DNA from 4 places in the Ectopseudomonas hydrolytica genome. Region 1 is predicted to be linked to each of the others. Evidence: riboswitches for the same ligand, from Rfam matches in the RefSeq annotation. Region 1 holds a riboswitch; each other region holds the start of a gene.
What was found. A riboswitch is a leader RNA that binds a small molecule or an ion and turns the genes downstream of it on or off. The one in region 1 is predicted to bind cobalamin.
Positions count from the first base shown of each region.

Region 2: linked by a shared signal. The riboswitch ahead of L1F06_RS20845 (energy-coupling factor ABC transporter permease) and the one ahead of cobW (cobalamin biosynthesis protein CobW) in region 1 are both predicted to bind cobalamin.
Region 3: linked by a shared signal. The riboswitch ahead of L1F06_RS21215 (TonB-dependent receptor domain-containing protein) and the one ahead of cobW (cobalamin biosynthesis protein CobW) in region 1 are both predicted to bind cobalamin.
Region 4: linked by a shared signal. The riboswitch ahead of cobO (cob(I)yrinic acid a,c-diamide adenosyltransferase) and the one ahead of cobW (cobalamin biosynthesis protein CobW) in region 1 are both predicted to bind cobalamin.

Region 1 is NZ_CP099397.1:5,264,678-5,270,293, forward strand. Features, by position in the region: gene cobN (cobaltochelatase subunit CobN) at 1-654, opposite strand, end outside; gene cobW (cobalamin biosynthesis protein CobW) at 731-1,780, opposite strand; cobalamin riboswitch at 1,875-2,070, opposite strand; gene L1F06_RS24765 (cobalamin biosynthesis protein) at 2,157-2,594, shown strand; gene cobM (precorrin-4 C(11)-methyltransferase) at 2,591-3,346, shown strand; gene L1F06_RS24775 (hypothetical protein) at 3,568-3,798, opposite strand; gene L1F06_RS24780 (ParD-like family protein) at 3,959-4,171, shown strand; gene map (type I methionyl aminopeptidase) at 4,168-4,947, shown strand; gene glmS (glutamine--fructose-6-phosphate transaminase (isomerizing)) at 5,000-5,616, opposite strand, start outside.
Region 2 is NZ_CP099397.1:4,435,153-4,440,768, forward strand. Features, by position in the region: gene L1F06_RS20830 (threonine dehydratase) at 1-430, shown strand, start outside; gene amn (AMP nucleosidase) at 432-1,904, opposite strand; gene L1F06_RS20840 (hypothetical protein) at 2,038-2,775, shown strand; gene L1F06_RS20845 (energy-coupling factor ABC transporter permease) at 2,786-3,469, opposite strand; cobalamin riboswitch at 3,523-3,726, opposite strand; gene L1F06_RS20850 (carbonic anhydrase) at 4,006-4,749, shown strand; gene L1F06_RS20855 (acyl-CoA dehydrogenase family protein) at 4,804-5,616, opposite strand, start outside.
Region 3 is NZ_CP099397.1:4,513,117-4,518,732, forward strand. Features, by position in the region: gene L1F06_RS21205 (alpha/beta fold hydrolase) at 1-718, shown strand, start outside; gene dxs (1-deoxy-D-xylulose-5-phosphate synthase) at 801-2,696, shown strand; cobalamin riboswitch at 2,769-2,970, shown strand; gene L1F06_RS21215 (TonB-dependent receptor domain-containing protein) at 3,060-4,946, shown strand; gene L1F06_RS21220 (cobalamin-binding protein) at 5,013-5,616, opposite strand, start outside.
Region 4 is NZ_CP099397.1:1,802,385-1,808,000, reverse strand. Features, by position in the region: gene L1F06_RS08370 (cobyrinic acid a,c-diamide synthase CobB) at 1-947, opposite strand, end outside; gene cobO (cob(I)yrinic acid a,c-diamide adenosyltransferase) at 947-1,558, opposite strand; cobalamin riboswitch at 1,743-1,953, opposite strand; gene L1F06_RS08360 (hypothetical protein) at 1,987-2,307, opposite strand; gene L1F06_RS08355 (O-methyltransferase) at 2,314-2,973, opposite strand; gene L1F06_RS08350 (C40 family peptidase) at 2,981-3,505, opposite strand; gene L1F06_RS08345 (C40 family peptidase) at 3,590-4,201, opposite strand; gene L1F06_RS08340 (molybdopterin molybdotransferase MoeA) at 4,351-5,565, opposite strand; gene moaB (molybdenum cofactor biosynthesis protein B) at 5,562-5,616, opposite strand, start outside.

The sequences.
Region 1 (5,616 bases):
GAAGGCAGTGTTCGCCGACTGCACATGGTTGCGGTAGAACAGCAGCGCCACCACAGGCGCGTCAGGCTGCCACTGCGCATGCCAGTCGGCCAGCGTGGCCGGACTGTGCTGCGGGTGATAGAGGCCGACACGCGGCAGCGCTTGCGGCTCCTGCCAGGCATCGTCGCGCCCCAGCCAGCGGCTGCCGATGCAGCGAAACAGCTGGCGGGCATTGTCCAGCCCGCCCTGACGCAGGTATTGCCACAGGCGCTGGCTGTCTTCTTCCCCGACGTTGCCGAGCGCGCTCAGCTCCGGGTCGGGCTTGTCGTCACCCGGCACCATGATCACTGTGGCGCCGCGCGCACCCAGCTCAACCAGGCGCTCGACGCCATAGTGCCAGTAGCTCACCCCGCCATGCACCGAGATCAGGATGACCTTGGCATGCTGCAGCACCTGCTCGACGTAGTAATCCACCGAGGCGTGGTTGCTCAGCTGCGCCGGGCTGGCCAGGCGCAGGCTGGGGTAGTCGTCCGGCAGTTGCCGCGCCGCTTCGGCCAGCAACGACAGGTGCGAATCACCCGTGCACAGGATCACCAGCTCGGCCGGGGTCTGGCCGAGGTCGGCGATGCTGTCGGCCGGCAGTTGAGCACCGGGTTGGGTACGCAGTAAGTGCATCTACGAATCCAAGGACATCGCCCGCAAGCGGGCTCCTACAGGGTGTGTGTAGGAGCCCGCTTGCGGGCGATCATTATCAAGCCAGCGCCGCCTTCAGCTCGGCTTCAATAGCCGCGCGGTCGAGCTGCTGGCCGATCAGCACCAGGCGGCTCACACGCGGCTCGTCGGCCTGCCAGGCGCGGTCGAAATGGCGGTCGAAGCGCTGGCCGACGCCCTGCACCAGCAGGCGCATAGGTTTGCCAGGGATTGCCGCGAAGCCTTTTACCCGCAGGATGCCGTACTGGGACACCGCCGCCTTCAGCGCAGCGAGCAGGCGCGCCTCCTCGGCTTCGGGTAGTTCCACGTGGAACGAGTCGAATTCCTCGTGATCATGGTCTTCATCTTCGTCGTCGTGATGGGTACGGCGGCTGTCGATATGCAGCTCGGTTTCGCTGTTCAGGCCCAGCAGCACGTCCAGCGGCAGCTCGCCGCCGTGCGCCTCGATCACCTTCACCGCTGGCGGCAGTTCCTCGGCCACCTCGGCGCGCACCGCGGCCAGTGCCTCGGCATCGAGCAGGTCGGCCTTGTTGAGAATCACCAGGTCGGCGCTGGCCAGCTGATCGGCGAAGAGTTCATGCAGCGGCGACTCGTGGTCGAGGTTGGGGTCGAGCTTGCGCTGCTCGTCCACCTGATCGGGGAAGGCGGCGAAGGTGCCGGCGAGCACTGCCGGGCTGTCGACCACGGTGATCACCGCGTCGACCGTGCAGGCGTTGCGGATTTCCGGCCAGTTGAAGGCCTGCACCAGCGGCTTGGGCAGGGCCAGACCACTGGTCTCGATCAGGATGTGGTCGAGGTCACCCCGGCGCGCCACCAGTTCGCGCATCACCGGGAAGAACTCTTCCTGCACGGTGCAGCACAGGCAGCCGTTGGCCAGCTCGAAGACCCGACCGTTGGCCTCTTCCTCACTGCAGCCGATGGAACACTGCTTGAGGATCTCGCCATCGATACCCAGCTCGCCGAACTCGTTGACGATCACCGCGATACGGCGTCCTTCGGCATGGGCCAGCAGGTGGCGCAGCAAGGTGGTTTTGCCGGCACCGAGAAAACCGGTGACGATGGTGACAGGCAGTTTGGCGAGGGTTTTCATGGTGGCCCCGTGGCGTCGGTCAATTCGGCGGACGGGTACGGGCAGACAGGCACGCAGAGGCATGCTGGCCGCATCGGATCACCCCGTCCGAGCAAGTGGCTGGTCAATCGAGGCAGGTCTCCTGGCTCACGGCTTGCGCGGCGCGCGTCCCTTCACCTTCCCGCCGGTTGGCAGTGGTCTAACGAAGGGCATAACCGTTCACAGTTGCGGGGGCAGCCAGGGCATCGACCCTGTTCCCTCTTAGCTTCGCCGCGCTTCGGCGGCGAAGAACCTCGAAAGCAAGAAGGCTACGCAGGCCGCGGCGGCCGGTCAATCGCGGTTGACCGCTGGCAGGTGCCATGTTGAGCTACGCCACCGCTCAGCCCGAATGCCACTCATGTTGCCGACTGCCTCCGCCCCCCCATCCGCCTCACCGACACAGGTCGTCGCCGGGCTGGGTTGTCGTCGCGGCTGCAGCCGGGACGAGCTGCTCGAACTGCTTATCCACAGCCTGGCTCGGCATGAGCTGACGGTGAACAATCTGGCCGGCCTGGCCAGCATCGCCCACAAGCGCGACGAAGCCGGCCTGCATGACCTGGCCGAACATCTGGGCCTGGAGCTGGTGTTCTTTTCGCCCGAGCAACTGGCTGGCTATCAGACGCCGACAGGCGCCAGCGCCCTTAGCCAAGCCACCACCGGCAGCCCCGCCGTAGCCGAGCCTTGTGCCCTGGCGCTGGCGGCAAACATGGGCACAGCGCCGCGCCGGCTCGGCGAGAAAACCCGCAGCGCCAGCGCCACCTGCGCGCTAGCCATATTCGACAGAGAACCCGAATGACCGTCTACTTTATCGGCGCCGGCCCCGGCGACCCCGAGCTGATCACCGTCAAGGGCCAGCGCCTGATCCGTGCGTGCCCGGTGATCCTCTATGCCGGCTCATTGGTGCCCGAAGCGGTGCTGCAGGGCCATAGCGCCGAACAGGTGGTGAACACGGCCGAGCTGAATCTTGGGGAAATCGTCACCCTGCTGCATCAGGCCCATAGGCGCGGCCAGGACGTGGCCCGGGTGCATTCGGGTGACCCTTCGCTGTATGGCGCCATCGGCGAGCAGATTCGCGAACTGCGTGCTCTGGGCATTCCGTTCGAGATCGTCCCAGGCGTCACCGCCACCGCCGCCTGCGCGGCGCTACTGGAAAGCGAGCTGACCCTGCCGGGTATCGCCCAGACGGTGATCCTTACCCGCTATGGCACCACCTCGCCAATGCCCGAGGACGAACAGCTGCATGACCTGGCCAGGCACCGCGCAACCATGGCCATCCACCTTGGTGTGCGCCAACTGCCGGCTATCGTCAGCGAACTGCTGCCGCACTATGGCGCCGACTGCCCCATTGCCGTTATCCACAGGGCCAGTTGGCCGGATCAGGACTGGGTACTGGGCACCCTGGCCGATATCGAGGCAAAGGTCGCCACCAAGGAGTTCCGCCGCACGGCATTGATCCTCGTAGGGCGGGTGCTCGATCCGGGCTCCTTTGCCGAGTCGGCGCTATATGACGCCGGGCATCGTCACCTTTACCGTCCCGGCAACGATTGAGCCTGGCGAGAAACCGTACAAAGCGCTGAAGGCCCCGCCATTTATGGCTTGCAGAGTCTTATCAACAGGATAGAAAGCCTGTTATCCAGATGCTCTGTGGATAGCGAACAGGCAGGCGAACAGTTTCTGTACAAGTCGCTGAAAGGCCCTGACTATCAAAGCCTTAGCCAGGTATCACAAGGATATCCACAGGATGATCCACGCCTACTGTGAGCAACTGCTCACAGCTGCACCTCGACCCGCTTGATACCCAGAGCCCGCAGTTCCGGCATTAGTGCATCCAGGCTGGCAAAGGTCTGCACCTGCTCGTCTTCATCCACCAGAAAGAAGCTGCGGCCCGCTTCCTTCTCGAACAACACGATCCACTGCGTGGTATTGGCCGGGTTGACCATGATCTGGGTGTCGAACAGAACGCCCTCGGCCGTTCCGCGTTTTACATCCGCGCGCTTCATCCGCTCTCCTGTTCCAGCCTGTCAGGGGTGCGCCTGCCGAAAAGCCTGGCAGGCGGGCGGACAGTGTAAGGGATGAGGTGGCCCTACTTGCCCAGCTGGTGAACTGAACAGATTCATGCTTATATATGCTTCATATACGAAACATATAAAGGAAACCAGTATGGGTATCGTCAATATCGATGACGAGCTGCATGACCAGATTCGCCGTGCGAGTAGCGTCTCGGGCCGCTCCATCAATGCCCAGGCAGGCTTCTGGATTCGCATCGGCATGCTCTGCGAGATGAACCCGACGCTGAGCTTCAATGAGGTGATGGCCGCCGAGATGCGCGCGGCCGGTGTGGTGGTACCGCCGCGTATGGCGGACGCGTCATGAGCAAGACGCCCGAACAGATCGCCCTGATGGCGGAGTCCGGAAGATTGCTCGCGTCCGTGTTCGGCTATCTGGATCGCCTGGATTTGCTCGGCATGTCCACTCTGCAAGTCAACGACCTTGTGGATAAGTACATCGTGGAGGAACTTAAGGCGCGTCCGGCGAGCAAGGGGCAGTATGGTTTCGCCTACGCCATGAACACGTCGCGCAACGAAGTGGTGTGCCATGGCGTACCCAGCGCAAACGAGATTCTGTGCGATGGCGATCTGGTGAATTTCGATATCACCCTGGAAAAGAACGGCTACATCGCCGATTCGAGCAAGACCTACCTGATCGGCGAGGTAACGGACCAGGCTCGTCAGCTCGCCCGAGTGACCTATGAAGCGATGTGCAAGGGCATCGCAGCCGTGAGGCCGGGCGCCCGCCTCGGCGATATCGGCCATGCCATCGAACGGCACGCTCGCGCCCACGGCTATTCGGTGGTTCGCGATTACTGCGGCCACGGTATTGGCCGGGAAATGCACGAACCACCGGAAGTGCTGCACTGGGGCAAAGCTGGCACCGGCCTGACGCTGCGCGAAGGCATGACCTTCACCATCGAGCCCATGCTCAACCAGGGCAAGGCGGATGTCCGTACCCTGCGCGACGGCTGGACGGTGGTGACCTGCGACGGCCAGCTCTCGGCGCAGTTCGAACACACCGTAGCGGTCACCCGAGACAGCGTTCGTGTGCTTACGCTGCGCCCGGAAGAGCTGCAACTGAGCAGCGTTTCGGCGTGATAGAAACGCAAAAGCCCGTCCATCTGGACGGGCTTTTTCTTCCCGGGCGGCCTTATTCGACCGTGACGCTTTTCGCCAGATTACGCGGCTGGTCAACGTCGGTGCCCTTGAGCACGGCCACGTAGTAGGACAGCAGCTGCAGCGGCACGGTGTAGAGGATCGGCGCGAGCAGGTCGTGGATATGCGGCATGGCCACCACATGGGTGCCCTCGCCGTTGCTCATGCCGGCCTGCTGGTCAGCGAAGACGATCAGCTCGCCGCCACGGGCGCGCACTTCCTGCAGGTTGGACTTGAGCTTCTCCAGCAGCTCGTTGTTCGGCGCCACGGTGACCACCGGCATGTCGGCGTCCACCAGGGCCAGCGGGCCGTGCTTGAGCTCGCCGGCCGGGTAGGCCTCGGCGTGGATGTAGGAGATCTCCTTGAGCTTGAGCGCGCCTTCCATTGCCACCGGGTACTGCGCGCCACGACCGAGGAACAGGCTGTGGTGCTTCTCGGCGAACAGTTCGGCGATCTTCTCCACGGTCTTGTCCATGGCCAGGGCTTCGCCCAGACGGGTCGGCAGGCGACGCAGCTCTTCCACCAGTTCGGCAGCCAGCGCCTTGTCCAGCGTGCCATGCACCTGGCCGAGGGCCAGGGTCAGCAGCATCAGGCCGACCAGCTGGGTGGTGA
Region 2 (5,616 bases), 830 kb from region 1:
CATCTGCGGGATGATCCGCACCCGCGACCTGCTCGGCCTCGACACCGAAATCGTCGGCGTGGTCGCCAGCGGCGCCGATGCCTACGCGCAGAGTTTCGAGCAGGGTTGCCTGGTACAGACCGAACGCGCCGACACCCTGGCCGACGGCATGGCCTGTCGTCAGCCGCAGCCATTGGCGCTGGAGATGATCCGCGCCGGTGCCGCGCGCATCGTGCGCGTGAGCGATGAGGAGATTCGCGCCGCCATCCGCGCCTATCACGAGGACACCCACAACCTCGCCGAGGGCGCCGGCGCCGCCGCGCTGGCCGCGCTGATGCAGGAGCGCGAGCGCAACGCCGGCCAGCGTGTGGCCGTGGTGCTCAGCGGCGCCAATATCGACCGCGCTGCGCTGGCCGAACTGCTGCGTGACGAGGCGCCGGTCGCGGCCTGACTCAGCGGAACGGCGGCTCGTCGAAGCTGCGCAGTTTGCGCGAATGCAGCGAATCGAGCTGACTGCGCATCAGCTCCAGCGCGGCGATGCCGATATGAAGGTGCTGGGTCACCGCGCGCTCGTAGAAAGCGCCGGCTGCGCCGGGCAGCTTGATCTCGCTGTGCAGGGGCTTGTCCGACACGCACAGCAGCGTGCCGTAGGGCACCCGCAGGCGATAGCCCTGCGCGGCGATGGTGCCGCTTTCCATGTCCACCGCCACCGCGCGCGACAGGTTGATCAGCGGCCGTTCCTGGGCCCAGCGCAGCTCCCAGTTGCGGTCGTCGTAGGTCAGCACGGTGCCGGTGCGCAGGCGCTTCTTCAGCTCGTCGCCCTGCTCGCCGGTGACCAGCTTGGCGGCCTCCTGCAACGCCTGCTGCACCTCGGCCAGCGCCGGCAGCGGGATGTTCGGCGGCAGTACGCGATCGAGAATGCCGTCGCGGCGCATATAGGCGTGGGCCAGCACGTAGTCGCCGATGGTCTGCGACTGCCGCAGGCCGCCGCAGTGACCGATCATCAGCCAGCAGTGCGGACGCAGCACGGCCAGGTGGTCGGTGATGTTCTTGGCGTTGGACGGGCCGACGCCGATGTTGACCAGGGTGATGCCATGGCCATCCGCGGCCAGCAGGTGATAGGCCGGCATCTGGTAGCGGTGCCAGACCACGTTCTCGATGATCGCCTGCATCTCGCCTTCGGCCATGCCGCGCTCGATCACCACGTTGCCCGGCAGCACCATGCGGGTGAAGCGCGAGTCGCCCACCAGCATGTCCAGACCATGGCGGATGAACTGGTCGACGTAGCGGTGATAGTTGGTCAGCAGGATCCACGGCTGCACGTGGCGCCAGTCGCTGCCGGTGTAGTGCACCAGGCGGCGCAGGGAGAAGTCGGTGCGCGCCGCGTCGAACAGCGCCAGCGGCAGCGGGTCGATGTTTTCCCAGTCGTACAGGCCGTCGGCGGTGCCGTCGGTGGCGGCGGACAGATCGGTACTGGGGAACACCCGCGCCAGCTCGGCGGCGGTCACGCCGCTGCCGGCCAGCTCGTCGCCCTGCTCCACCACATAGGGGTAGGGAATGTTCTGCTGGCTGACACCCACCTCGACGCGCAGGGTGAAGTCGTTCATCAGCGGGCGCAGCTGCTCCAGCAGGTATTTGCGGAAGGCCGCCGGCTGGGTCACGGTGATGGCGTAGGTACCCGGCACCTGCACCTTGGCGTAGGCGCGCACGGTGGTCGGCACCTCGCCCTGGCACAGGTAGGTCAGGCGCAGCTCGGGGTAGCGGAACAGGCAATGCTCGCTGGCGTCAGGGCGAATGCGCTCCTTGAGATAGCGCTTGAGCGCCCGGCTCAGGGCGTTGGTGGCCTGCAGATGCAGGGCGGCAAGGCGATCTACCGCCTCTTCCGGCGTATGGGCAATGACGAAATCATCGGAACAGGGTTTCACAGCGTGTCTTCCTGGCTGAGTGAACGCCCCTATCTTGCCTGCATACGGCGACGAAAACATAGCGCGCGGCAGCGAGCCCGTCGTCGCGCCAGCAGCTAGGCTTATGGCAATCAGCCAGCCGGAGGGCCGCGCCATGCCCCGTGCCATCGCTCCACTGCTGCTTGCCCTGCTTTGCTGCTGCGCTCAGGCCGGGGAACTGGACGGCCACTATCGCGCCACGCTCGACGGCCAGCCGAGCGAGCTGATCCTGCGCCAGAACGGCGATGTGGTGGAAGGCGAATATCTGGAGAACCAGCGCCTGCGCCTGATCGTCAAGGGGCGCTATGACGGTGAGCTGCTGCGCGCCGAAATCAGCGAACCGCAGTCAGGGCTGCTGCTGGCCAACATGAACGCCACCTACGCCAATGCCATGCTCAACACCAGCATCGCCGCGCGCGATCCGCGCAACGGTCAGGTGCTCGAGCGCCAGGCCCTGTTCCAGCGCGTTGCCGCAGCCCCCGCCGCGCAAACGCCGCCGGCAGCCACCTCGGGCAAGCAGGACCCGGCACTGATCGGCACCTGGGTGCACGAGAAGATCATCAACAGCGGCGGTGCCAGTTTCGCTTCGTTCACGACCCTGATGACCTTGCAGCTGAACGCCGATGGCAGTGTCACGCAATGGACCCGCTCGATCGATGGCGGCAGCGACTGGAGCTATGACAGCCCCGGCGAGGTGCAGTACAGCGGCCACTGGCGCAGCCAGGACGGCATGCTGCTGGTGCGCCTGGCAGGCGCTGCCGACTATCAACCGGCCGCCTACTACCGTTTCAGCGACCAGTACTTGGTCACCGAGAGCAATACCGGCAAGATGATCTGGCAGCGCCGCCGTTAGCGGCGCGTGCTCAGGCGGCGCTGTGGTGCAGACGCACGTTGAACAGCGGCCCCTGGCTGAAACGCGACAGGGCCTTGGCGGCGGCCAGCACGCCCAGGTCGATCAGCGGCTCGACCAGGATCACGCTCATATAGGCCAGACCGAAACTGGCCACAGCCGCCAGGTTCTCGCCGGCGAAGCCCTGACCGTAGAACGCCCAGAAGGCCACCCAGGCGACGATACCGCCCTGGTAGGCGGTCGACAGCGCCAGCGCCTGCTTGTAGGAGAGGTCCACGTAGGCCGTGCCCGGCGCGACGATGCGCTTGGCCAGCAGGCTGATGCCCCACAACGGCAGCAGCAGGGTGGTGACGTTCATGCCGTACTGCGGCAGGTCGAACTGAGCGAACAGCACCCCCTGCAACAACAGGCCAGCGGCCAGACCAATGGCGGCAGCGCCGGCGCCGAACAGCAGCAGCAGGGTCGAGCCGAGGATCAGGTGCACCTCGGAAACACCCACCGGGTGATGCGGCAACACCTCGAAGAAGCAGAACACCAAAGCAGTGGTCAGCAGGCTGCGCAGCGCCAGGGCCGTCACCCCGCCGTTGTCGCGGATGGCATCGCGCGCCAGTTTGGCGGTCAGGCCGAAGGCGCCGACAGCGGTTGCGTAGCTGAGGAAGATCTTGGCGCCTTCGACGACACCGGGTTCGATATGCATGCGAGTTCCTTGGCCGCGCCCACCGCGCGACGATTCGGATGAAGGATGGGCGAATCGCCCGTTTGCCGATGGCAGGTCTCCTGGCTCACGGCTTGCCACTTCGCTCGCCTTCCCGGCCTGGCGGCCAGTGGCATAGGGAGCGTCGTACGCCGTTTACAGTTGCGGGGGCAGCCAGGGCATTGGCGACGCGGCGCCGCACCCTGTTCCCTTTTCATCCGCGCGCCAGAGGCGGCGGAACCATCGGCGGCAACCTTACTCCGCCGCCGGAGCAAAAGACAGCATCCGCACTCGCCGCCGCACGGGTCAGGTGGGCGACCGAGCCACGTGCAGGCCGCAGGCCACTTTCCGGCAGCTGCGCCGCGCTGGCTGAACGAACGCTGTCCCGAACACGGCCGATGCGGCACAGATGCGGAAAGCGTCACACCGCCAGGCGTATATGTAACTTCATATTACAAAGCAAGCGTAGTATTTCTGCACTCGCGCCGGCCTCTGCCCACGCGAGCCTGCAGGCCCATCATCCAGTCACGAGAGCGCATATGAAGAAGACCCTGATCGTTGCGTTGACCGCCCTGTTCGCAACCGGCGCCATGGCCGCCGAACAGCAACCGCACTGGAGCTACAACGGCAACGAAGGCCCCGAACACTGGGCCCAGCTGGACCCAGGCTACGAAACCTGCGCGATCGGCCACGCCCAGTCGCCCATCGATATCCGCAATGCCACCCGAGCCTCCCTGCCGCGCCTCGCCTTCGACTACCAGGTCAGCCCGGCCGAGGTGGTAAACAACGGCCACACCATTCAGGTAAACCTGGCCAATGCCGGCGGCATCGAGATCGACGGCAAGCCCTACCGCCTAGTGCAATTCCATTTCCATACGCCCAGCGAGGAGCACATTGCCGGGCAGGCGTTCCCGATGGTGGCGCACTTCGTCCACCAGGCCAGCGACGGCCGCCTGGCGGTGGTAGCGGTGCTGTTCAAGGAAGGCGCGCAGAACCAGGCGCTGGGTCAGGTGTTCGACACCATGCCGCCCAAGGCAGGCGAGAAAGTCGAGCTGGCCGGCAGCTTCACCCCGCAGGCCGTGCTGCCGCAGCAGCAGGGCTACTACGCCTTCGCCGGCTCGCTGACCACCCCGCCGTGCAGCGAGAACGTGCAATGGCGCGTGCTGAAGCAGCCGGTCGAACTGTCCCATGCACAGCTGGAGCAGTTCCAGCACCTGTATGCGATGAACGCACGCCCGATCCAGGCGCTCTACGACCGTGAAGTGCTGGAGAGTGACTACTGACCCGCGTTATGCGCCGGCTGAATAGCCGGCGCTTCGTTCCGGGACTATCGCCCCTTACAGCAGATGCGGCGTGCTGCGCGCCACCAGCGCCTCGACGTCGACGCCGCGCGGCAGGGTGCCGTAGACGCGGCCGCGGCCTTCCAGGCGGCTGGCGATAAAGGCGTCGCTGACCACGCTGTTGCCGGCCTCCAGCAACAGCTTGGCCTGCAGCGCCACGGCCATGTCCTCGGTCAGCTGGCGGGCGCGGTACTGGATGTCGGCGGTGTCGCTGAAGTCGGTTTTCAGTCGCTGGATATGCGCCTTCAGCCGTGCATCGCCATGGCCGTCACCGAGCTCATTGAACAGTGCATCGAGTACGCCCGGCTCCTTGGACAGGGCGCGCAGCACGTCCAGGCACTGCACGTTGCCCGAGCCTTCCCAGATCGAGTTGACCGGCGCCTCGCGATACAGACGCGGCATGATGGTTTCCTCGACGTAGCCGGCGCCGCCCATGCATTCGCTGGCCTCGTAGACCATTTCCGGGGCGCGCTTGCAGATCCAGTACTTGCCCACCGCAGTGACCAGGCGGGCGAACTTGTCTTCCTGCTCGTCATGCAGATGATCGAGCGCGCGGCCCATGCGCATGCACAGCGCCAGGGCGGCCTCGCTCTCCAGGGCCAGATCGGCCAGCACGTTCTGCATCAGCGGCTGGTCGGCGAGAATCTTGCCACCCACCTGGCGATGCGCGCAGTGATGCGCGGCCTGGGTCAGCGCCTGGCGCATCAGGCTGCTGGAGCCGACCATGCAGTCGAAGCGGGTCATAGCCACCATCTCGATGATGGTGGGCACGCCGCGCCCTTCCTCGCCGAGCATCCAGGCGAAGGCGCC
Region 3 (5,616 bases), 750 kb from region 1:
CACCCTGTGCGGCGATATCCAGGCGGCGATGGACCTGCTCGGCCAGCACGAGGTGGCGGTGGTCGGCCACGACTGGGGCGCGCCGGTGGCCTGGCATTTGGCGCTGCTGGAGCCCGAGCGGGTCAAGGCGCTCGGCGCGCTGTCGGTGCCCTTCGGCGGGCGGCCGAAACGCCCGGCCATCGAGCTGATGCGCGAGGCGTATGCCGGGCGCTTCCATTACATCCTGTATTTCCAGGAACCGGGGCTGGCCGAGGCCGAGCTGGACGAAGACATCGCCCGCAGCCTGCGCCTGCTGCTCGGCGGCCTGGGCGATGCCCTGCTGGCGACAGACAAGCCGGCCGACGCGCGGCTGTTCGACGGCATGCCGGAGGATCTGCCACTGCCGCCCTGGTGCAACGACGCGACGTTCGCCCACTACCGGCGCACCTTCGAGCGCCACGGCTTTCGCGGCGCGCTGAACTGGTACCGAAATTTCGAGCACAACTGGCAGCGTACCGAGCACCTGGCCGAACTGCAGGTAACGCAGCCGACGCTGTTCCTGCTCGGGGAAAACGACCCGATCGGTCGTTTCGAGGCGCCGACGCTCAAGCGCATGGCCGACAAGGTGCCGCGTCTGGAACGCCAAGACCTGCCTGGCGCCGGCCACTGGCTGCAGGGCGAATGCGCCGAACGGGTCAATGCCCTGCTGCTGGAGTTTCTCGCACGAAACTACCGGTAACGGCGTCGTGGACACCGGATTGGGCTGTTTTCCTGGCATCAGGTAAACTGCCGCATCTTTTACGCCTATAACGATTCGCCTGATGCCGACCACTTTCCACGAGATCCCCCGCGAGCGCCCGTTGACGCCGCTGCTCGACAGCGCCAACACGCCCGACGAACTGCGCCGCCTGGCCGAAGCGGACCTGGAAACCCTCGCCGATGAACTGCGCCAGTACCTGCTCTACAGCGTCGGCCAGAGCGGCGGGCACTTCGGTGCCGGCCTCGGCGTCATCGAGCTGACCATCGCCCTGCACTACGTCTTCGACACCCCCGATGACCGCCTGGTGTGGGACGTCGGCCATCAGGCCTACCCGCACAAGATCCTCACCGGCCGTCGCGAGCGCATGGGCAGCCTGCGCCAGAAGGACGGCCTGGCCGCCTTCCCGCGCCGTAGCGAGAGCGAGTACGACACCTTCGGCGTCGGTCACTCCAGCACCAGCATCAGCGCCGCCCTGGGCATGGCCATCGCCGCTCGCCTGAAGGGCGAGAAGCGCAAGAGCGTGGCGGTGATCGGTGACGGCGCGCTGACCGCCGGCATGGCCTTCGAGGCGCTCAACCACGCCACCGACGTCGGCGCCAACATGCTGGTGATCCTCAACGACAACGACATGTCGATCTCCAAGAACGTCGGCGGCCTGTCCAACTACCTGGCCAAGATCATCTCCAGCCGCACCTACGCCAGCATGCGCGAGGGCAGCAAGAAGATCCTCTCGCGCCTGCCCGGCGCCTGGGAAATCGCACGCAAGGTCGAGGAACACGCCAAGGGCATGCTGGTACCCGGCACCCTGTTCGAGGAACTGGGCTGGAACTACGTCGGCCCCATCGACGGCCACGACCTGCCCACCCTGCTTGCGACATTACGCAATATGCGCGACCTGGACGGCCCGCAGTTCCTCCATGTGGTGACCAAGAAGGGCAAGGGCTTCGCCCCGGCCGAAGCCGACCCCATCGGCTATCACGCCATCACCAAGCTCGAGCCAGTCACCCCCAGCGCGGTGCCCAGGAAACCGAGCGGCCCGAAATACTCCAACGTGTTCGGTCAGTGGCTGTGCGACATGGCCGCGGCAGATCAGCGCCTGGTCGGCATCACCCCGGCGATGAAGGAAGGCTCGGATCTGGTGGCCTTCGCCGAGCGCTTCCCCGAGCGCTACTTCGACGTCGCCATCGCCGAGCAGCACGCCGTGACCCTGGCCGCCGGCATGGCCTGCGACGGCGTCAAGCCGGTGGTGGCGATCTATTCCACCTTCCTCCAGCGCGCCTATGACCAGCTGATCCACGACGTCGCGGTGCAGAATCTCGATGTGCTGTTCGCCATCGACCGCGCCGGTCTGGTCGGCGAAGACGGCCCGACCCATGCCGGCAGCTTCGATATCTCCTACCTGCGCTGCATCCCCGGCATGCTGGTGATGACCCCCAGCGACGAGAACGAACTGCGCCGCATGCTCACCACCGGCTACCTGTTCGATGGCCCGGCCGCGGTGCGCTACCCGCGCGGCAGCGGCCCCAATGCGCCGCTCGACGCCGGGCTGGAGCCGCTAGAGATCGGCAAGGCCATAGTGCGACGCCAGGGCAAGGGCGCAGCCCTGCTGGTATTCGGCGTGCAACTGGCCGAAGCGCTGCAGGTCGGCGAAGCGCTGAACGCCACCGTGGTCGACATGCGCTTCGTCAAACCATTGGACGAGGCCCTGCTGCGCGAGCTGGCCGGCAGCCACGAGCTGCTGGTGACCATCGAAGAGAACGCCGTCATGGGCGGGGCCGGCAGCGCGGTCAGCGAGTTCCTCGCCGCGCAGAACATCATCAAGCCGCTGCTGCATCTGGGCCTGCCCGATTACTACGTCGAGCACGCCAAGCCGGCGCAGATGCTCGCAGAATGCGGCCTTGATCAGGCCGGCATCGAACGCGCGGTGCGCGAACGCCTCGACCAGCTGCGGGCCTGAGCATGAGCTCCGCTCATCGCCGAATGAGCGGGCCTTGCTTGTCATTCATACTCGCGCGCACTAAGGTGCGCGCCATTCATGTTCCGCCAGGGTGCGCTGCTGACGCGGCGTGAAACGGGAAGTCGGTGCGCCCATCCAGGCAATCCCGACGCTGCCCCCGCAACGGTAATCGACGGCAGGCCACAGCCTGCACCTTGTCCACGGCCACTGGGTATTCCCGGGAAGGCGGACCGGGGTCGTGAGCCCGGAGACCGGCCCCGGCGGTGCGACTGGTGTTGCGGAGGGCCGCACCGTCAAGCGCCGCCCTGCGCGCTTGCCCCCTGCCCTCCTCGAATGTCTGCCGACCTTTGAGGAATCACAAGAATGAAACTGTCCCGTCTGGCTCTGGCCATTGCCGTTCTGCCCGGCTTCGCCCTGGCTGCCGAACCCTATACCGCCGAGCCGCTGGTGATCACCTCCGGCCGCCAGGCCGAGCCGCTGCGCCAGGCCACTGCTGCCACTACAGTGTTCGAGCGGACGGATATCGAGCGTTTGCAGGCCAGCAGCGTGCCCGATCTGCTCAGCCGCGTACCCGGCGTATCCATCGTGCAGAATGGCGGCCGTGGCAGCCTGACCAGCCTGTTTCTGCGTGGTGCCAACGCCAACCAGACCCTGGTACTGATCGACGGCGTGCGCCTGAACGCCGCCGCAAGCGGTCTGGCCCGCCTGGAATTCCTCAGCCCCGAGCAGATCGAGCGCATCGAGGTGGTACGCGGCCCACGTTCGGCGTTATACGGCGCCGACGCCATCGGCGGGGTTATCCAGATTTTCACCCGCCAGGGCGAAGCCGGTCTGCAGCCGCGGCTGCGCCTGGCCGCCGGCAGTCAGCAGAGTTTCGAACGCAGCCTGGGTCTGTCCGGCGGCGATCAGCACACCCGCTTCGATCTCGGCGCCAGTCTGGCCGAACGTGCCGGCTTCGACCGCTCGCAGGATGCCCGTGGCAACGACGGCGACCACGACGGTCTGCGCCGCAAGTCATTCAATCTGAGCCTGGAACATCGCTTCAGCGAGCGCCTCAAGGGCGGCCTAAGCCTGGTAGACCAGCGCGGCGAGAGCGAATACGACGATCTGTTCAGCTTCGCGCCGGGCAACCCCAGCGAGCGCTTCAGCGTTTCCACTGCTGCTGCGCATCTCGAAGCGCAGCTCGCCGAGCGCTGGAGCAGCCGCCTGGAACTCGGCCATAGCGAGGACAAGAGCGACAACCGCGACCCGCTGAACGCCGACAATAACTACAGCTTCAACACCTACCGCGACAGCGCCGCCTGGCTCAATACCTTGCGTCTGGACGAGGCCAACCAGCTGCTGCTGGGCCTCGACTGGTTCGAGGACCGTTTGAGCACGGACAGCGACTTCAGCCAGAGCGAGCGCTGGAATCAAGCCGCCTTCGTCCAGCACCGCCATCGCGGCGACGGTTTCGCTACCGAGCTGGGCCTACGCCACGACAAGAACGAGCAATTCGGCAGCGAGAACACCTGGAACGCGGCACTGAGCCTGGACTTGGCCGAACGACTGGAACTACTGCTGAGCTATGGCGAGGGTTTTCACGCCCCCACCTTCAACGATCTGTACTACCCCACCAGCGCCTTCTATGGCGGCAATCCGAACCTCGCGCCCGAGCGCTCGAAAACCTACGAGGCGCAATTGCGCGGCGATCACCTGAGTACCCGCTGGAGCGTGTCGGCCTACCGCACCGAGGTCGAAGACCTGATCACCGTGGTCAGCGACCCGGTAACCTTCTTCAGCACGCCGATGAACGTCAACCAGGCGCGCCTGCAAGGCTTGGAACTGAGCCTGGAACGCGAGGTGCTGGGCTGGCAGGCCGTACTCGGCGCCAGTCTGCTCGACCCACGCGATCGCGACAGCGGCCATACCCTGCCGCGCCGCGCCAAACGCAGCCTGAGCCTGGACCTGGATCGCCAGTTCGGCGCCTTCGCCGCTGGCATCACCTGGCAGGCCTTCTCCGGTCGCTATGACGACGCCGCCAACACTCGAGAGATCGCCGGCTACGGTTTGCTCGGTGCGCGTGCGAGCTGGCGGATGAGCGATGAGCTGCTGTGGCAAATCAAGGTCGACAACATCTTGGACAAGGACTATTCCCAAGCTCTGTATAGCCGACCGAACGATCCGTTCTTCAGCAGCGTGAACTATTACGGCTATCGCGAAGAAGGCCGCAGCGCCCTGCTCTCTCTGAGCTGGACACCGCAACTTTGACCTCGGTGCGCACGGCGCACCCTACGGCGCTCGTAGGGTGCGCCGTGCGCACCAAGCAAACTGCGGCTAACGCGCCGCCGCCATCAGCTCGCATAGCTGTTCGATGGCCCCCAGCATCTGCCGGCTGGGCCGCTCAAGGCCCTTGTCCGGCACGGCCCAGACCTGGCCCTGGCGCACCGCATGCAGCTGCGGCCAGGCCTGCCAGGCGCTCAGCTCGGCATGGCTGCCACCGAGAATCACGTCCGGATTGCGCGCCAGCACCGCCTCCACGCTGACCTGCGGTGCCGGTTGCGGCAGATCGGCAAACAGATTACGCCCGCCGCATACGGCCAACGCATCGCCGATCAGCTGTGCGCCGCCGATGGTGTACAGCGGCTGGTGCCAGATCTGATAGAAAACGCTCAGGGGCTGATCGCGCCGGTAGCGCTGGCGCAGCGCGTCCAGTTCGGCGCGGAATTCCGCCGCCAGCCGCTCGCCCTGCTCGCTGCGGCCGATTCGCCGGGCGATGCTGACGAAGGCATCGCCCAACTGGTCGAGCCGCTGTGGCTCGACCACCAGCAAGGGGATGCCCAGACGCTGCAGTTGCGCCCGCTGCGCCGGCGGCACGCTGCCCGGGGCGATCAGGATCAGATCGGGCGCCAGCTGCAGCAGGCGCTCGAACTCCAGCTGG
Region 4 (5,616 bases), 1.8 Mb from region 1:
GGCTTGCCGTCCTGATGATGGGCACGGATGGCCGCGGCCATGGCCTGATTGCCTGCAAGCTCGGCCAGATACAGCTCGGGATAACCGCCAGGCAGATAAAGGCTATCCACTTCGGGCAGCGCGCTGTCGGCCAGCGGCGAGAAATAGCGCAGCTCGGCGCCGAGAGCCTGCAGCAGATCGAGATTGGCCTGATAGAGGAAGGCGAACGCCGCATCGCGCGCCACGCCAATGCGCACATCCTTCAACAAGGGCGCGGGTTCATTGATGGGCGGCGCGGCGAAACTCACCGCCGGCGGCAGGTCGACATCGGCACTGGCCGCCAGCGCATCGGCGGCAGCGTCCAGGCGCGCATCCAGATCCGCCAGCTCGGCGGCCTGCACCAGGCCCAGATGGCGACTGGGCAACTCCACCGCGGCGCTGCGCGGCAAGGCGCCGAACCAGCGAATGCTCGGCGGCAGGGCATCGCGCAGGATCTCGCCATGACGGCTGCTGGCAACGCGATTGCCGAGCACGCCGGCAAAGGGCAGATCGGGCTGGAAGGTGGCCAGGCCATGGGCCAGGGCGCCGAAGGTCTGCGCCATGGCCGCGCCGTCGATCACGCCCAGCACCGGCACGCCGAAATGACGCGCCAGGTCCGCCGCCGAGGGTTTGCCGTCGAACAGGCCCATCACCCCTTCGATGAGGATCAGATCCGCCTCGCCCGCAGCCTGCCACAGCAGGCGACGGCTCTCCGCCTCACCGACCATGGCCAGGTCGAGCTGGTACACCGGCGCGCCGCTTGCGCGGGCATGGATCATCGGGTCGAGAAAATCAGGCCCGCACTTGAACACCCGCACGCGCCGACCCTGGCGCGTATGCAGACGTGCCAGCGCAGCGGTGACGGTGGTCTTGCCCTGGCCGGAAGCCGGGGCGGCGATCAGCAACGCCGGACAGTGACGTGTCGTCATCAGAATTCGATGCCCTTCTGCGCCTTCACGCCAGACTTGAACGCATGCTTGACCAGGCTCATCTCGGTGACCGTATCGGCCGCCTCGATCATCCCCGGCAGGGCACCGCGGCCGGTCACCACCACGTGCTGCAGCAGCGGCCGGGCCTCGATATCGGCCAGCACCGCATCCAGTTCGAGATAACCGTGCTTGAGGGCGATGTTCAGCTCGTCCAGCACCACCAGGCCAACGGACTCGTCGCCGAGCAGACGCCGGGCCACGGCCCAGGCCTCCTGCGCCTTGGCGATGTCGCGCTGACGATCCTGGGTCTCCCAGGTGAAGCCCTCGCCCATCACGTGGTAGCTGACTTCCTCGGGGAAACGGCGGAAGAAGGTTTCCTCACCGGTGCTGGCCGCGCCCTTGATGAATTGCACCACGCCAACCTTGATACCGTGGCCAAGGGCGCGCGCGACCATACCGAAGGCGCTGCTGCTCTTGCCCTTGCCGTTTCCGCTGTGCACCAGCAGCAGGCCGTATTCATCCTGGGCCTGGGCGATCTTCTCGTCGATCAGGGCTTTCTTGCGCTGCATGCGCGCCTTGTGGCGGGCGTCGCGTTCGGCGGATTCGCTCATGCTGTGCTCCTGCAAGTCAGGTGCCCGCGTTGCCTGCTTCAGGAACAGTGCGAACGACTATGAAGAATCGCGATGATCCGCGCGACCTCATACAGGCGCCAATGGCTGGTCAGGCGAGCGGAAGGCAGGCAACACCGAGGCCCCGGTAGAAGCGGAGCACTGGCCGGACAACGCCCTCCGCGATGCCGTGGAACTGCGACAGGCCGGTCTCCGGGCTCGTGAGCGAACCTGAAAGGTTCGACGCTGCGCCTTCCCGTGCATTGCACAGTGGCCTGAAACAGCGTTTGACTCACCTACCGTTGCGGGGGCAGCGCCGGCATTGGAACCGGCTTCCCTGTTTCACCCCGGCGCCGTCGATGGAGACGACGCGGGGCACCTGAAGCAAGGCGCGCAGGGTAGAGGCTGACAGCCTCGTGCGTCAACGACAGTCAATGTTTCGGCACGAAGCCCGGTGGTTTGCGCGCCAGCCACTCAACGAAGGTACGCATGCGCTCATCGCTCAATAGCGCCTCACGGCTGTTGTAAGTCAACGCCAGCTCCTTTTCGCTGAACAGGCGGTGAATCTGGTTATGGCAAGCCCGGCAGACCCAGAGCGTGGCGGTAATGCGCTCATGCCGCGCATAGCGCTTCTGTACATAGACCTTGTCATGCAGGGCCTTGGGGATCAGATGGTGGCGGGTCAATGCGACTGGCCTGGCGCACAGCTCGCAAACCTCGGGCTGAGGCGGCAAACGGATGGGATCGGCCATACCCGGCTAACGCTTGCGGCAGAGCGTCAGACCGTCGCCCAGCGGCAACAGCGACAGATCGATGCGCGGGTCGTCACGCAGGGCCAGGTTGAGCGCCTGGATCGCGCGCGTGTCTTCGCTGTCGGGGGAGCGTTGCAGCACCCGACCGCTCCACAGGGTATTGTCGAACAGCAGCAGGCCACCCTGACGCAGCAGAAACAGGGCCTGCTCCAGGTAGGCCGGATAGTTGGCCTTGTCGGCATCGACGAAGATCAGGTCGAAGACGCCCTGTCCCTCTCGAGCCAGCGCCGCCAGGCTTTCAAGCGCCGGGCCCAGCCGCCACTCGATGGATTCGGCAACCCCGGCCTCGGCGAAGTAGCGGCGCGCCGTGGCGTTGTAGTCTCCAGGCAGGTCGCAGCAGATCAGGCGCCCACCCTCGCCCAGGGCCTGCGCCATGCAGAGCGCACTGTAGCCGGTGAAAGTGCCCACCTCGACGATCCGCCGGGCGCCGGTGAGGCGCACCAGCAGCGCCATGAACTGCCCCTGCTCCGGCGCAATCTGCCAGCGCGCCTGGCTTAGCTGCGCGGTTTCTTCACGCAGGCGGGCGAGCAGCGGCGACTCGCGCAGGGAGACATCCAGCAGGTACTGGTAGAGGGCGTCGTCGAGTTGCAGCGTACGCTGAGTCACGCTCGCCTCAGGGATTGCGCGCCAGTTCGGGGGTGATGATGCGTTTGGCATCGAGGTAGACGCCCTGCCAGTAGCCGCTGGCCAGGCTGTCCAGACGCACCGTACCGCCGGTGGAAGGGGCATGGACGAAGCGCCCCTCGCCGACATAGATGCCGGCATGACTGACGGCGCGCCCGCCATTGGTGGCGAAGAACACCAGATCGCCGCTCTGCAGGGCGTCGCGCCGGACGTTGGGCGCGCGCATCGCGCTGAGCTCGCGGGTCGAGCGCGGCAGACTGATGCCCGCGGCATCCCGGTACACGTAACCGATCAGGCCGCTGCAGTCGAAGCCGCCATCCGGGGTGTTACCGCCATAGCGGTAGGGTGTACCGACCAAACCCAGGGCACGAAACAGCACATCCTCGGCGCCCCCCTGGTAATGGGACGCAGTGGAAGGCGGTATATAGGTGGGCTGGGGAGAGGGAGCGCGACTGCTGCAAGCACTCAGCAGCAAGGCGAGAACAAGCAGGGCAACACGGGTCGTAACGGGCATGAGCGAGGCGATCCTGAGCCTGGATGCGCTCTACTCTGCCGTCTCGCGACGAACGGCGCAACCCTGCGGGCGCGCCGTCATGCGTCAAGGATGGCGCTTGGCCTGCGCTTGGCTCTCTTCCACCGGAGCCAGCGCCAGCACGCGCTTGGCCTGCAGGTAGCTGCGATTCCAGTAGCTGTCGTCCAGGCTGTCGATGCGCACGCCGCCGCTGCGGCTGCTGCTGGAATGGATGAACTGATCATCGCCCAGGTAGATGCCGGCGTGACTGACACGACCACGACCGCGATCGTTGAACAGGATCAGATCGCCGGGCTCCAGATCGGCACGGGCCACCTTGGGCGCGTCCAGGTTGATCAGTTCACGCGTGGAACGTGGCAGTTCCAGGCCGATTTCCTCACGGAACACGTAGCCGACGAAGCCGCTGCAATCGAAGCCGGACTGCACCGACGTACCGCCGTAGCGATAACGGGTGCCGATCAGCGAACGACCCAGCTCGAGCAGGCTGTCGGCCAGTTGCGGCATTTCGTAGGGTTTGTCGTCGATCAGAGCGGTGATTTCGTCCTCGGCAGGTTTCACCTGCTGAGCGACGGGCTTGACCGCGGGCTCGGTAACCTGGGGCTGCGGCGCATGGCCGGCACAGGCGGCGAGGAAGGCTGTCAGTGCAATGGGCACGAGGGGTGCGAAGCGTTTTAGCATGGGCACGACCGTGTCAGTGGAATTTATAAGTGCGCGACTATGCCTTCTATGCAGCCCATTTGCAAATTCTATCGTTGGAAATGTGACTCAGTAGTTCCATCCTGCCATCTAACGCGCCCTCCCCGGTTTCCCGCTCGGGCGCGAAAGACTCAGCCAAGTAGCTCGCTGAGTGGGATGAAACGCAGGCTGTCGCCTTCGGCCAGGGTACTGCCCTCCATGACCTCGGCCAGCCCTTCGGCCCAGGCGGCACTGCGCAGCACCCCGGAGCTCTGGTTGGCATAGGGCACCGCGCGCCCACCTTCCAGACGCGCGCGCAAGTACTCACGGCGCGTGCCCGGCTTGTGCCATGCGAAGCCAGCCGGCACGACAAACCCCAGCGGCTCGACACGCTGTACGCCGAGACGACGCAGCAGGTAAGGACGCGCCAACAAGCCGAACGTGACCAGGGTCGAAGCCGGATTACCCGGCAAGCCTATGACCGGCACGCCCTGATAATGGCCGAAGGTCAGCGGCTTGCCCGGCTTGATCGCCAGCTTCCACAGCGCCAGCTCGCCGGCCTCACGCAGAGCCAGACCCAGATAATCCGCCTCGCCCACCGACACGCCGCCGGTGGAAAGGATCAGATCCACATCGCCCAACGCGCCCAGCGCCTCGCGAGTGCGCGGCAGATCGTCGGGCAGGATACCGGCGTCCACCACGGCGCAACCCAGACGCTGCAACCAGGCGATCAGCAGGCGTCGGTTGCTGTTGTAGATCTGTCCCGGCCCCAGCGCCTGCCCCGGCTCGACCAGCTCGTCGCCGGTCGACAACACCGCGACCCGCAAACGCCGGCGCACTTTCAGGTGTGCCGCACCCAGCGAGGCGACCAGCCCCAACTCGATCGGCCCGAGACGCGTGCCTGCCGGCAGGACGCAGTCTCCGACGCGTGTCTCCTGCCCCTGCGCACGGACGTTCTGCCCAACGTGCAGCGGCTCGCGAAAACGCACCTGCCCCGACTCGTCGAGCTCGACGTTCTCCTGCATCTCCACCGTATCGGCGCCCTCCGGCAACGGTGCACCGGTAAAGATGCGCGCGCAGCTACCGGGCTGCAGCGGCGCAGGCGCCACACCGGCCTGGATGCGCTGACTGACCGGCAGCGCCTGGCCCTGCCAGTCAGCCAGACGCAGGGCATAGCCGTCCATGGCGCTGTTGGGCCATGGCGGCAGATCCAGGGTGGCGAGTAGCGGCTCTGCCAGTACCCGGCCGTCAGCCTCGCCGAGTGTCACCGACTCCGTCTGCTCGATGGGCGCGGCCTCGGCCAGCGTCAGCAGACGTTGCAGCGCCGCCTCCATGGGCAGCAAGCCGGGGTGATCGCAACCGCTCATCCGCGCGACTCGCAGGCCGCCATCGGTTTCAGGTGCGCGACGAAGTTGCAC